One region of the Rhodovulum sulfidophilum DSM 1374 genome, then DNA from elsewhere that is predicted to be linked to it. Evidence: riboswitches for the same ligand, from Rfam matches in the RefSeq annotation. Region 1 holds a riboswitch; the other holds the start of a gene.
The links. A riboswitch is a leader RNA that binds a small molecule or an ion and turns the genes downstream of it on or off. The one in region 1 is predicted to bind cobalamin.

Region 2: it holds a riboswitch for cobalamin, as region 1 does, so the genes downstream of both, A6W98_RS01905 (ABC transporter substrate-binding protein) here and A6W98_RS06730 (TonB-dependent receptor plug domain-containing protein) in region 1, are expected to answer to the same signal.

The regions. Positions count from the first base shown of each region.
Region 1 is NZ_CP015418.1:1,411,920-1,419,159, forward strand. It holds gene A6W98_RS06730 (TonB-dependent receptor plug domain-containing protein) at 1-1,301, opposite strand, end outside; cobalamin riboswitch at 1,433-1,635, opposite strand; gene A6W98_RS06735 (hypothetical protein) at 1,632-1,886, opposite strand; gene A6W98_RS06745 (hypothetical protein) at 2,372-2,890, opposite strand; gene A6W98_RS06750 (hypothetical protein) at 2,924-4,171, opposite strand; gene A6W98_RS06755 (hypothetical protein) at 4,214-4,459, opposite strand; gene A6W98_RS06760 (pyridoxal kinase) at 5,481-6,281, shown strand; gene A6W98_RS06765 (bifunctional aminoglycoside phosphotransferase/ATP-binding protein) at 6,327-7,240, opposite strand, start outside.
Region 2 is NZ_CP015418.1:370,943-378,182, reverse strand. It holds gene prpC (bifunctional 2-methylcitrate synthase/citrate synthase) at 1-191, opposite strand, end outside; gene A6W98_RS01930 (MmgE/PrpD family protein) at 195-1,727, opposite strand; gene A6W98_RS01925 (acyl-CoA thioesterase) at 1,724-2,092, opposite strand; gene A6W98_RS01920 (pseudoazurin) at 2,543-3,007, opposite strand; gene A6W98_RS01915 (ABC transporter ATP-binding protein) at 3,023-3,784, opposite strand; gene A6W98_RS01910 (FecCD family ABC transporter permease) at 3,781-4,821, opposite strand; gene A6W98_RS01905 (ABC transporter substrate-binding protein) at 4,818-5,828, opposite strand; cobalamin riboswitch at 5,977-6,176, opposite strand; gene A6W98_RS01900 (DMT family transporter) at 6,698-7,240, opposite strand, start outside.

The DNA of each region.
Region 1 (7,240 bases):
CTCGTGCCGGTTTCGGGGCTCAGGCCCCGGTTCCCGACCGTGTCGCCCTCGGAAGTGCCGTAAAGCTCGTAAAGCGAAGGAACACGGTAGCCGGTGCCAAGCGAGGTACGGAAGATCAGGTCGGGCCCGATCCGCCAGGCCAGCGCGGCGCGGCCGGTCATCTGTTCGTCGAAGCTGGAAAAATCATCGTAGCGCAGCGACAGCGATAGGTCGATCGCGTCGGTTGCCGCCTGTCGGAGTTCGGCAAAGGCGGCGCGGGATATCTCGGTATCGGTGCTTCCGCTCTGAATGGCCTTGTCCTGCTTCCAGTCGGCGCCGAAGGACAGGTCGGTCCGGTCGCCCAGAGTGGTCGATCCGAGATAGCCGATTGTCCTGCTGCTGCCGTCCCAATGACTCGTCCCGAACGATCCATGATCGGTGCGTTCGGTCTGGGTCCTGGCCAGAGACAGCTCGTTCTCGACCGAGCCGAGGACGAAATGGGCATAGGCCCGCAGGCCCCTGCGCGTAGTGTCGCTCCTGATCGCAGGGTCGGTCCCGGTCGGGGTCGGGTCGTAATCGGCCGTCCCGTCGGAATAAAGCCCCGAGATGCCCAGGCGCAGGCTGTCGGTCAGGTCATAGGCCGCGTTCAGCGTGATGACGTCCTCGTCATAGCCGTCGGGTTCGTCATTGCCCGACAAGGTCGAGAAGCCGTCCGTCTGCACGCGGGAGAGGGTGGCCGAGATTTCGCCGTGTTCGCTCATATGACCGAAGCTGAGCTTGCCCGAATAGGTGCCATAGGTGCCGGCTTCGACCGAAGCCTGACCCGAGGTGCCGAGGGTCGTCGGTCGCCATGTCGTGATGTCGACGACGCCCGCAATGGCGTTCGAACCGTAAAGCGCCGATTGCGCGCCCTTCAGCACCTCGATGCGGTCCGCAAGGCCGGAAGAGAGCGTGCCGAAATTCAGCGAGGGCGGAAGGTTGGTCGGGTCGGTGAAATCCATGCCGTTTATACGGGTCGCGATATAGCCGCTGTCGAGCCCTCGGATGCGCAATGTGCCGGTCTGCCCGAGCCCGCCATTCTGAGAGAACGACACGCCCGGCAGGGTGGCGAGGGTCTCGCCCAGATTCTGCCCGCCCGCCGCGATCTGGTCCCGGTCGAGGGTCTCGACCGTCGCGCCGGTTCGGTTGGTGGCGACGGGGGTGAGGCTGGCGCTGGCGGTGATCTCGTCGAGAAGGAGGCTGTCGTCGAGATCCTCGGCGAGGGCATGGAGGGGCGCGAGGGTGGCAAGGCCGAGCCCGAGGCAGAAGCTGGATCTGGTCATGTCCGTTCCGGTCTGTCGAACCGCGATGCGGCCCGTATTGTAGAGAAGCCCTTGGAAAGAAACGCTTTCCGCAGACGGTGAAAGCGTCACCACTGCGGATTTGCCGCCGCCCGTCGCGCGCCCCGCGGACCGGCTGGGTGATCGTCCTGGCAGGTCTCCTGGCTTGCGGGTCGTCGCTTGGCTGGCCTTCCCGGGGAACATCCCCAGTGGCACGATCAGCCGCGCTCGCCGCTTACAGTTGCGGGGGCAGCCGCGGCATGAGCCCCATCCGAGGCGGCACCGCGTTCCCTTTTCATCGCCCGTCGCCGGGCGAACCAAGACGATTCGGGGTTAATCCGGGGCCCCGGACCTGTCAAGCGGGACGCCGGGGCGGCAGGCTGCGACGATTGCGGCCAGCTCGGTGCCGGGCGCCAGCAGCAGCGCGGTCTCGGTGCCGCGGGTGACCCGGACCAGCAGCAGATCGACGGGCGGAGGCGCGCGTAGGATCGCGCAGGCGGTCTTGGGTCTGGCGGCGGTGCTGGCTTGGGCATCGAGCCCCAGCGTGGTGCAGCCGGTCAGCCTGTGGGTGAGGTCCGGATCGCCCACCGCCTGGACGATGCGTCCGTCGCAAAGCCGGAGCCCGGCGGCGGCCCGGGCCGGGCAGGCGCCGACCGGGTCGTCGCCCTCGGGGGCTGCCCCGGCCGTCCTGTCGGCGTCGGACAGGGCGGGGCTTTCAGAAGTGGCCTTTTCATGGCAGGCGATCGCGCGCAGCGCATCGATGGGCAGCCAGGCTCGGTCGGCTCGACCCGGCAGGCCGGTCGCGCCGCGGTGATCGACAGATCGGCGGCGGCGGAGACAAAGCGGCGGACCCGGTCCTGAAAGGCGGCGATGAGCGGCGCGGCCCTGTCGCCTTGCATGTCGGGCGGCAGCGGCACCGTGGCATGGGCGGCAGGGCGTGGCCGTCCGACCCGCAGCAGATGACGGCGCGCGACCAGCAGCCGGGTCTCCTCCTGCCCCTTGCCGTCGCCGAGGGCCATATCGCGCGGCGGGATCGTCTCGGAGATTTCGGCCATCAGGGCATCGAGCTGGTCTTAGATGTCGCCGGTCCCGGGTCTGTCGCGGGCCTCTTGCCGGGGCTTCAGCTTTGCGCGCATGGTCGCCAGGGGGGCGATTTCGGTCATGTCAACCGCCTCTGCCGCGCCGCGTGTCGTGTCGTGTCGGGCGGTGCCCGCCGCGATCTCGACGATTTCGGCGATGGCCCGGCGCATCTGCGACAGCGCGGCTTCGACACCGGTATCCGGTCCGACCAGGGCGCAAAGCGCCTCGTAGGGATCGCGGGGCGCCCGCAGGAAAAGCTCGATTCCGCCATTGCGCATGAGCACGGCCTCACGGGGCGGCTGGTCGATGCCGAACACCTCGGTCAAGGCGGCCGCGGCCTGGCCGCCCAGAAGCCGGGCGCCGCAGAGACAGAGCGCATCGTAATAGTCCTGCGGCAGGGGCTCTTGGGCCTCGCTTTTCAGCACCAGCCGCGCCGAGAGGTCGACGAATGCGATGGCGCGGCAACCGGGAATTGCCCGCAGCAGGGCCTGAATGGTGAAGGTAAACGGCATCTGCGCGGAGTGTGTCCGAAATCGTGCTGTCTGCTACGGCAATGGGCCGGACCGCTCAGAACGGGTGTGGCTCGTGACCGGGGGCTCGGTGCCGGTCGGACGCGGGCTGCGGCTGCGGCTTGCATCGACCCGCACCCGGCGCGGGCGCACCGTGCCGTGAGTGCCGCAATCGGGTGGGCCGCAATCGGGTGGATCGGCGATACGCCAGGCCGGATCGAGCCGCATCGGCCCCGCGTCCTGACCCGTTCTGCCGCCCAGCCCGCGCAGGATCCGCATCAGGGCATGGCCGAGCGCCTCTGCGCCGTTAGCGGTCCGGCCCGACGGCGCCTCCAGCGCCTCGGTCAGCGCGATCGGCAGGACGCCCGCGAACAGCCCGGCGGTTTCACGACGGACCCGGCGCAGCACCCGCTCGCGGTCGCGTTCGGATGCGAGCCTGTCGAACCGGGTCAGCAGCAACAGGCTCGATCCGCCCAAACGTGGGCCGAACATGTCCCAGATCGCGGCTTCGGACGGGCGCCAGGCCTCGGGTGCATGGCTGCACCAGAGCACGCCGTCCGCGAGGCCGGTCGCGTATTCCCAGACGTCCGGACCTATCTCCGGGTCCGAAATGCCGGGGGTGTCGATGAGATCGCAATGCCGGAGGATTTCGGCCTCGGCCTGGAGCCGGATCAGCCGGGTATCGGCGGGCGAGAGGCGGGCCAGATCGGCCAGATCGACCGGGGCGGTTCGGCCGCGATCGTCCTCGCGACAGGGCGGCGCGGTGCCGTGTGTGATCCTGCCCGGGGGCAAGCGGGTCGCGGTGCTCGTCCTTGGCATGAGCGGTCGGCCGACCAGCAGATGGGCGAGCGTGGTCTTGCCCGCACCGATTTCGCCCATCAGGGCGATGCAGGGCGGAACACCGGAGGCCGGGTTCGGGGCCCCTCTGGCGTTGCTGCGAGGGAACGCGGCGACAGGCCGGGTCTGATCGGCCGGGGCTATGGCTGCGGGCGGCCCGTCCTGTGCAGAGCCGCCCGGCCGAGCGGCTGCGGAGATGGTCGCCGGGTCTTCAGAGGGCTGTGGCAGGATCTCGGTCGCGGTGCCGTCGACGATGTCAGGAGCCGGAGCTGGTACGGGGCGGCCGAACCGGGCGCGCACCGCCTCTTCGGGCGACGGCGCCTCGGGGGGCGTGTCATGGGCTGTGCCGGAGGTTGTGTCGGGGGCGGGCCGTTCTGCGGGAGCCCTATCCTGCCTCCGGACGCGTTTCGGCATCGCGCGGATATCGAGATCGTAGGGGGCCTTCATCTGACTGCCTTTCTCTTTCTGTCTTTCCCCTTGCGCATCCTCTCAGGCGGGCTCGTGCAACATTATCGGCATGGCGTTTTCGCCGGCCTGCATGCGTTCCTGCCCCGTCCGAAGCCCCGGGGCGCTATCGAGATCGCCCGGCGTGACCCCGGCCTTGCGCGACAGCGCCCCGACAGTCTTGCGTCTGTCCCCAGTGCCTACGGCAAGCATCGGCATCGGATCGACGCGATTCCGCTTGGCAGGGTCGTGACGCAGCGCCTCGCGGATGGAGCCGGTCTCGTCCGGCATGCGGCCGACCGGGCCCGCAGGCGGAGGGTAAAGGCCTTGCAGCCCGGGCACGGCAGCATCCGCGAGTTGGTCCGTTCGTCGGTCCGGATGCTGTCCTCGTCTTTGCGGCCGAGATGGGGGATACGTGGCCCGGTTGCATAATCGGGAATGCCGCGCCGCGCTGGCACAACCGATCCGGCCGGGATCGCCCAGCGGCAGGCTTCGCCCTTCGATCATCGCCGCGGCCCCGTCTAGCCCGTCGCCCAGAACCGGGTGCAGAAGTGTGGCCAGATGCTCGGCCAGAGCCTCGGGGTGGCGGGCCGGACTGCCTCGATCCGCGTGGTGGCGGCGGCGTCCTGCATGACCTGTTCGTTACCCCTTTTGGCGGCGGTGCCGTCCGGCCGCGCAGAGGCCAGCTGGGCGAAAGCAGGTGTTTTGATGTGACATATGACGACATTTGGGTCGAAGATGACGGCCCTTGCGAGGCGCAGGTGAGGAGTACCTCAGGCGGCGTGCCGAGGCTCGAAGCCGTGCCGCCACGGCACTGGTCCCGTCGTGGCATCGGCGCGGATGCGGCTCTGGACCGAGGGTCCTGTCGATCCGGTCCATGCCCGGTGGGCGCCTGGTGTCCGGGCGAAGGCCATTCGTCGGTTCCTCGGGCGAAGCACGGGATGCCGATCCCGCCTGTGGCGGTCATGCTGGCGGAGGGGCTGCCCGTTTTGGGGAACGGCGTTCGGTGTCGGGCAGGGGCCGGTGGAACGGAACTCGCCGGGCTGTTGCGTAAAACCTGAGCCGGAACATGACTGTCCCCCGGACCGATCGGCGTTTCCGCGGCAATGGGCCAGTTTTTCCAAACCTTTCGGCGGTCCGGGCGCAGCTGCGGGATGAAAGCTGCCTTGTCGGCAATGCGGGCCGGGGTAAGGGACTGTTTTGACGGTTGCGGAGCCCTTTGGCGCCGGACGACAGGGGTTTCGACATGCTCCGCCCGCCGGTCTATAGAGGGGCACCCGCCAGGGGCGGCGGGCAAGGTGAAAGGTTGGCGATGGCGCGGGTTCTGATCGTTTCCAGCTATGTGGCCTCGGGCCATGTCGGGCTTTCGGCCGCGACCGCGGTGCTGCAGGCGCTTGGCCATGAGGTGACCGCTCTGCCCAGCGTGGTGCTCTCGAACCATCTCGGCTGGCCGCATGCGGCGGGCGGACCGCTGCCCGCGGGTGAACTCTGCGAGATGACGGCGGCGCTGCGGGAGAACGGGTTGCTGGCGGGTCATGACGCGGTGCTGATCGGCTATCTGCCCAGCCCCGAGCATGTCGCTTTCGCTGCCGATCTGGTGGCCGAACTGCGTGCGGCCGGGCCTGCGCCCCGGATCGTCATCGACCCGATCCTCGGTGACGCGCCGGGCGGGCTTTACGTGCCTGTGGCGGTGGCCGAGGCGGTCCGCGCGCGGCTGGTGCCGCTGGCCGACACGATGACGCCCAACCATTTCGAACTGAGCTGGCTTGCCGGGCGCGCATTGTCCGACCTCGAGGCCACGGCCGGGGCGGCGGCGGCGCTGGCGCCGGAGGTGCTGGTCACCTCGCCGCCGCTCGGTCCCGAGACCACCGGCGTTCTGGCGGTGCGGGGCGGGCGGCGGGAGCTGTTCCGAACCCTTCGGCGGGGCTCTGTGCCGCATGGGGTGGGCGACGCCTTCGCGGCGATGATCGCCGCCGGGCTCGCGCCGGGCGAGGCGCTGGGTCGGCTGGACGCCCTGGTCCTGTGCAGCATCGGCGCGCCTTGCCTGGCGATCGCAAGCGCCGCGCCGCGCTGGATCTCTGCCCCCGCGATCGGACCCGAGCCACATCCCTGACCGGGCGGGGCGCTCTCGAATACCGGGGGGCAGGCCTGCCTTGTGTCAGCTCAGCGCTGCACGAAGCCGGACCAGCGTCGTTTCGAGCCCGCCATTGGTATCGATCCGCGGCCAGGAAATCCCTTCGGTGCCATGGACAAGCTGTGTTTCAAGCACGTCCAGCGTGGCATCCGAGGCGCTTTCGCCACGGGTCGCGATCCGCTCGCGCAACCGCTCGGGCGCGGCCTCGAGCCAGATCGTGTCGACCCGAAGCCCGGCAAGCCTGCCTTCGATCTGGGCCCGGTGCGCGGCGGTGTCGAAGACAGCGCCGAGGATGACCGTGGCGCCGCCCTCTGCCAGCGCCCGGCTTCGTGCCGCGATCCGGGCATAGACCTCGTCCGAGACGCCCGGGGCATAGGCCTCCCGCGGCAGATGCTCGGTCGCCTCGACGCCGAACAGCGCCTTGCGGGCGCGGTCGCTTTCCACGATGCGCGCGCCCGGGGCGCGGCCCAGATGCGGGGCGAGCCGTTCGGCGAGCGTTGTCTTGCCGCTGCCCGACAGCCCGCCCAGCACCACCACCCGGCCCGGCGCGGGCGTCAGGAAATCTCGGGCGAGATCGAAATAGACCCGCGCCTGTGTCGCCCGGGCCGGATCGTCGCTGGCGGCGGTGGCGGTGACATGGGCCCGGACCTCGGCCCGGACCGCCATCAGGAAGGGCAGCAGACCATGGGCATCCTCGGCCCCCGCGGCGTCGAAATAGCGGTTGGCCACGCGGTTGGCGATCTCGGGCAGGCCGCGATGCCACAGATCCATCAGCAGGAAGGCGAGGTCATAGGCGACATCGACGGTGGCCAGCGCGTCGTTGAAATCGATCGCGTCGAACAGCTCGGGGCGACCGTCATGGCGGACGATATTGGCCAGATGCAGATCGCCGTGGCACAGCCGGACCAGCCCGCGCGCGCCGCGCCGGTCAAGCTGCC
Region 2 (7,240 bases), 1.0 Mb from region 1:
GAGGGCAGGTGGCCGTGGATCAGAAGATGCGCGATCTCCTCGAAATCGCAGGCCTCCGCGATGTCGAGGATGTCATAGCCGCGGTAATGCAGGTCGTTGCCGGTCTGGCCGACGCTGCAAAGCGCCGTATTGCCTGCGACGATGCCCGAGAGGGCCACGGATTTCTTCGGTTTCCTGATGATGCCGGTCATGGATCAGCTCCGGTCGAAAAGGCCACGGGGACGCGGCGCGCCCAGCTTTTCGGGCGCGACGGTGAAATTCAGGATGCCAAGCCCGGCCTCGGGAATATCCGCGAGGTTCTCGGCGGCATTGAGGAAGCGGTCCTGCTCCTTCGGGTCGAGCACGCCCTCGGAGAGTGTCAGGAACTTCTTGACGTAATTGGGCCGCTCGAAGGGCCGGGCGCCATGCGGATGGGCATCGGCCAGCGCGATCTCGTCCTCGATCACCCGGCCGTTCTTCAGCGTCACCACCACGCGGCCGCCGAAGGCCTTCTCCTGCGGGTCGCGGCTGTGATAGCGGCGCGTCCATTCCGGGTCTTCCCGGGTCGAGATCCGGTGCCACAGATCGACCGTCGAGGGCCGCGCGGCGCGTTCTGGCGCATAGGATTTCTCGTGATGCCAGGCGCCGTCCTCGAGGGCCACGGCGAAGATGTACATGATCGAGTGATCCAGCGTCTCGCGGCTGGCTGTGGGGTCCATCTTCTGCGGGTCGTTCGCGCCCGTGCCGATCACGTAATGGGTGTGGTGGCTGGTATGGATCACGATGCTCTCGACCTGGCGCAGATCGCCGATCTCGCCACGCAGGCGGCGGGCAAGATCGATCAGTGCCTGGCTCTGGTATTCGGCCGAATGTTCCTTGGTATAGGTGTCGAGGATCGCGCGTTTCGGCGCGCCCTTGCCGGGCAGCGGCACCTCGTAGACGGCCTCGGGACCCGACAGCATCCAGGCGATGAAGCCGTCCTCGCCCTCCCAGGCCGGGCTGGGCGCGCCTTCGCCGCGCATCGCCCGGTCGACGGCCTCGATCGCCATCTTGCCGGCGAAGGCAGGCGCATAGGCCTTCCAGCTTGAAATCTCGCCCTTGCGCGATTGCCGTGTCGTCGTGGTGACATGCAGCGCCTGCTGGATCGCCTGATAGATCACCTCCTTGGGCAGGTTCAGCGCGGTGCCGATCCCGGCCGCGGCCGAGACGCCCAGATGCGCGATATGGTCGATCTTGTGTTCGTGCAGACAGATCGCCTTGACCAGATTGACCTGGATTTCATAGCCCGTCGCGATGCCGCGCAGCAGCGCCTGGCCCGACAGCCCGCAATGCTGGGCCACGGCGAGGATCGGCGGGATGTTGTCGCCGGGATGCGAATATTCCGCCGCCAGGAAGGTGTCGTGGAAGTCGAGCTCGCGCACCGCCACGCCATTGGCCCAGGCCGCCCATTCGGGCGACACGCGGGTGTCCTTGGGCATCCCGAAGACCGTCGCGCCGCGCTTGTAGGGATGGCACAGCGCCTGCGCCCGGGCCGAGGCCACCGGACGGCGCGCCACCGAGGCCGCCGCCACTGCCGCGTTGTCGATCACCCGGTTCACGATCATCTCGGCGGTGTCGTCGGGAACCGAAACCGGATCGGCGGCGAGCTCTGCCAGTTTCCAGGCCAGCTGCTCCTCGCGGGGCAGGGCCTCGGCCGATTTGTGCATGCGCAGCCGGTGCAGTTCAATCTGCGGTGCTCCGTCCTTCATTGGGTCTTCTCCTCCTTGGGGATGGCTATCGGGGTCGGGCGACCGTTCTCGTCGACCGCGACCATCTCGAAACGGCCGGTCATCGCCAGATGGCGCGCGCCGGTCGTCAGTGTCTCTGCCTCGCCCGTCACCTCGACGCTCATCGAGCTGCGCCCGATGCGGGTCACGACGGCGGTCAGCTCCAGCGCCTCGCCGGGCAGGACGGGGGTCCGGAAATCGATCTTCTCCGATCCCGCCATCACCACCGTGCGGCGGGCGCGGCGGCTGGCGACCAGGAAGGCGGCCTTGCTCATCATCGCGAGCCCCGCCCCCGCGAAGAGCGTGCCATGGGGGTTGACCGTCTCGGGAAAGATCAGCGCGGTCATCCGGGCGGATCCGGCCGCTACGCCTGTGTCCTGCGGTGATGACAGGGGCATTGTTTGCAACCTTTGCATTTCTCAGAAGCTCTCTTCGGCTTAGCCAGAGGGCTTAAGCCTGGGAAGGACTGAAAATGCGAAGGAATGCGAGCATATCGGTGCGATATGCGAAGGTTGCGAATTCCGGGGTGGCGTGAAGACGGCTGTTTCCGGTGGCAGGCTGCGGCCGCTCCGCGAGACCCGGGGGGCTTGGCCGCGCGGCCCGGCTATCTCGACCGGGTCGAGCGCAACCAGCGCCCGCTGGTGATGCAGGCGCTGCTGAAGATCAACGCGGTTTCACGCGATATGTTCGGGAAGGGAAACCGCTGTGCTGAATACGCGCGCGGCCCGCCTCTGCCTTTTCGGGCCGCAGGCCGGGGTCGCGCGCGGATCACGTCGGCGTTTTGCGCCGACGTGATGTCAGGGATGTGCCTCTGCCTGCTCGGAACCGGTGTCCTGGCGGGCGATGATCTCGCGCAGGCGCTTGTCGGCCCGCGTCGGAAGTCCGGCGGGCAGATCCGCCTCGGCCGCGGGCTGGGCGCCAACCTGGATCAGCATGACCATGCCCATCGCGAAATGCGGCGAACATTTGATCCCGTAGATGCCGGGCTCGGTCAGGGTGACCTCGATCTCTTCGTTGATCTGGCCCTTGAAGGGCTCTGCCCCGGCCGGGAGCATCTCGTCGATGGTGCCGGCATTATGGCCCGGCGCGGTGGGCAGGAACCGCACGGTATCGCCGGGCTCCATCACCAGATAATCCGGCTCGTAGACCATCGGCCCCGAGGCATTGCGGTTCAGCATCTTCACCTCGACCGTCTTTGCCGCCGCGAAGGGGGCGGAGAGGATCATGGCGGGCAACAGGACAGAGAGAGCAAGTCTTCGCATCGTTTGCGTCTTTCATCAGATAGGCTTGAAACGGAGAATGCGGACCCCGTCGGCGGGGTCCGTCAAAAGATGGGCCTCGACCCCGAACACCTTGCGCAGCAGGGGCGGGACGAGGATCTCGTCGGGCGGGCCGAGCGCGATCAGCTGCCCGTCCTGCAACACGGCCAGCCGGTCGCAGGCCATCGCCTCGTTGAGGTCGTGCAGCGCGGCGATGGTCGTCACCGGCAGCCCCTCGACCAGGGCCATGATCGACAGCCGCGAGCCGATATCGAGATGGTTGGTCGGTTCGTCGAGGATCAGCACCCCGGGCCGCTGCGCCAGCGCGCGGGCGATATGGACCCGCTGCCGCTCGCCGCCCGAAAGCGTATGCCAGTAGCGGGCGGCAAAATCCTGCATGCCGACCGCGACCAGCGCCGCCTCTACCGCGGCCTCGTCCTCGTCCGAGAACGGATGCAGGGCCGACAGCCAGGGCGTGCGGCCCAGTTCGACCGCGTCGCGGACGGTGATCCGCTCGGTCGTTTCGGCCTGCTGCTCGACCAGCGCCACGCGCTGCGCGACGTCGCGGCGGGGAAGGCGGCTCAGGGGCTGGCCCTCCAGCCGCACTTCGCCTTCGCTTGGTGCCCGGATGCCTGCCAGCATGCGCAGCAGGCTCGATTTTCCCGACCCGTTCGGACCGATCAGCCCGAACCTTTCGCCGCGCCTGACCGACAGGGTGACGTCAGAGACGATGGCCCGTCCCTGCACCCGCCAGCCAAGGCCTTCACCGCTCAGGATCATTTCCGGGCCCTCCCCCGGATCAGGATCGCCGCGAAGGCGGGCGCGCCGATCAGCGCGGTGATCACGCCGATGGGCAGCACCTGTCCCGGGATCAGGATGCGCGAGACGATATCCGCCGCGATCAGGAACACCGCCCCGGCCAGTGCCGAGGCCGGCACCAGCAGGCGGTGGCGCCCGCCGACGAGAAACCGCATCGCATGGGGGATCACCAGCCCGACAAAGCCGATGGCGCCGACCAGCGACACGATGAGCGCGGTGACCAGAGCCGCGGCCCCGATCAGCACCGCCTGCACCCGGCGCACGTTGATGCCGAGCGAGGCCGCGCTGTCCGCCCCGAAGGTGAAGGCGTCGAGGCTGCGCACATGCCAGAGACAGACCCCGAGCCCCAAGGCCGCGGCGGGGACGGCAACCAGGCTGTCCTGCCAGCGGGCACCGGAGAGATTTCCCAGAAGCCAGAACATGATGCCGCGGGCCTGTTCGGCATTGGCGGATTTCGCGATCAGGAAGGCGGTCATCGCGTTGAAGAGCTGTGCCCCGGCAATCCCTGCCAGAACGATCACGCCTGCCGCCTGCAGCCCGGTGCCGCCGCCCGCCGCGCGCGCCAGGGCCGCGACCATGACGAAGGCCAGCAGCGCCCCGGCGAAGGCGCCTGTCGAGAGCGAGAGCGCGCCCGCGCCGAACCCGGCGACGGTGACCGCGACCGCGCCGGTCGAGGCTCCGGCGGAAATCCCCAGCAGATAGGGATCGGCCAGCGCATTCCTCAGCAATGCCTGCAGCACGACACCCGACAGGGCGAGCCCCGCCCCGCAGGCGGCCGCCACCACCGCGCGGGCGAGGCGGTAGTTCCAGATGATGCCCTCATCGATCCGCGCGACCGGGTAGACGGTGCCGAACAGCTTGTTGCCCAGGACCTGAAGCACGGTCGAGGCGGGTATGCGGGTCTCGCCGATCGCGGTTCCGGCGATCAGCGCGGCCAGCAGCACCGGGGGTGCGATCCACCCCCAGTGCCAGCGGGCCCGACGGGCGCGCGACCTCATCCTTGCAGATCGAGTCCGGCCAGGGCCGCAGACAGTTCTTCCAGCCCGTAGACCGCCCGCACGGTCGCTTCCATCGCCTGGAGATCCATCACCACGATCCGGTTCTCGCGGACCGCCGTCATCTCTTTCGCGACCGGATCGGTGCGGAGAAACTCAAGCTTCTTCTCGACATCGTCGGCGGGGAAGCGGCGGCGGGTCATCTCGGCCAGCACGATCACCGTCGGATCGGCCTTGGCGATGCTTTCCCAGCCGACGGTGGGCCATTCCTCGTCGGAGGCCACCACATTCTCGATCCCGAGCTGTTGCATCATGTAGCCCGGCGCGCCCTTCCGCCCGGCCACATAGGGGTCGATGTCCATTTCGGCGGAGGAGTACCAGAACACCGCCGAGACCCCTTCGGGCAGATCCAGCGCCCGGGCATGTTCGATGGCCGCGGCCTCACGCGCCTTCAGCTCGTCGACCAGCTCGGCGCCGCGATCCTCGACATCGTAGATCCGCGCCAGTTCCTCGATCGACCGGTGGATCGAGGCGGTCGAGAACATCTCGCTCCGGGTGCCGTCCGAGCCGCGGCTGTTGTCCTTGCTTGCGCAGTCGCTGGGCAGCACATAGGTCGGCACGCCGATATCATGGAACATCTCGCGGGTGGCGACGATGCCCTGGGGGCCGACATGCCATTCATGTTGCACGGTCACCAGATCGGGCGTCTCGGCCGCCACGCTTTCAAAGCTGGGATCGTTGTCGGCCAGCCGCGGGATCCCGGCATTCAGCTCGGCGAATTGCGGCAGGACATTGGTGAACCAGACCGAGGTGCCCGTCACGGTGGGCCCGAGCCCCAGCAGGTAGAGGATCTCGGTCGTGGCCTGGCCGACGGTGACGGTGCGCGCGGGGGCGGCGTCGAAGGTCAGGGTCTGGCCGCAATTCTCCAGCGTCAGGGGATAGTCGGTGGCCTGGGCCGTGCCCGCGCAGACCAGAAGGGCCGCCGAAAGGAGGGCAGTCTTGGTGTTCATGGAAATTCTCCGGAAATTGGCTTCCGGGCCCCGGGGTTCGCGGGTCGGGCGGATGTCAGTTCTTTGGCTGGCGCAAGCTGCGCCTGGCTGAGCACGGCCGAAAGATCCGGGCATGAACATCGCTTTCCCCGGGCAACCCCGCCCGGTTGATAGTGGTTTCATGCCGGCAGGTCTCCTGACTGACGGGTCGTCCGCCGGTCCGGCCTTCCCAGGCAAATGCCCAGTGGCGTTGTCGGACCGTCGCTCGCCGCCTACAGTTGCGGGGGCAGTTTCGGTTCGCGGGCCAAATGGCCTGCGGCGAATTCCCTTTTAATTCCCAAGCGGGAAACCAGCGACCGAGCAGAGAGCATGAAAGCCCTATCGGGTCAACTGCCCGCCGGTCGCAGTCTGCGCGCCGGAAAACCTTACCTTGACAGGCATATAGCTTCTGATGCGTCGAGATGCCCCGGCCCCGAAGCGGCAGGGGGCGGAACGTTGCCAGCCCGGCGGCTTCCTTTGCATCTATGGCGCGGCATGGCAGGCTGGAAACGGTCAGGCGAGATGGGACCTGACGTCGGCATACGGTTCGCTTTGCCGGGCCGTTCGACGGCTGCCATACGGTGCCCGCCGCGGTGTTGAAAACCTGCCGCTTCGGCCCTGCCCGCGACCGCTGTTGCATCAATGCCCGCGCGGGCGGCAAGCCGGTCGGGGCGATCTGCGCCGAGGCGCTCGGGCGGCGAAAGGAGCGGAAGCGTCAGGCAACCCGCCCCGATGGCGATCCAACGGCCCGGCTTCCGGCCATCGCCCGCCTTATCCTTCTTGACCGCAGGATTGCCGGAACTTGCCGGTTAAAGCCGTTCAGAACTTGCGTAGACCACGCGCGCCGTGGGTCATTTCGGCTTTGCCGGACGGGCAATAAAGGCGCCGGTCAGGATCAATGGCCCTGCCAGCAGGAAGGCCAGGCCCGGCAGCTCGGCGAAAAAGGCAAAACCCAGCGCCACGGCCCACAGAACCGAAAGATATTCGAAGGGGGCAAGCGCCGAGGCATCGGCATGGCTGAAGGACAGCGTCATGAGGATATGGGCGATCCCGCCTGCCAGGCCGGTTCCGATCAACAGCAGGAGGGTTGCCGGACCGGGCCAGACCCAGCCCCAGGGCAGCGTCGCAAGGCCGATGAGGGCCGAGACCACGGCGAACCAGAAGGCGATGGCCCCGGCGCCTTCGCCGAGCAATGTCAGCCGGCGCACCTGGATCAGGGCCCCGGCCGTCAGCGCCGCGGTCACGAGCCCCAGAACCACGCCCAGCGCCCCGCTATCGGGCAGGGCACCGGCAATGGCGGGCAGACAGAAGGCCGCCGCTCCGGCAAGGCCAAGCACGACACCGCCGATCCGGCCCGCGCTCGGGCGTTCTCCGAGCAGGGCCCAGCCAAGCAG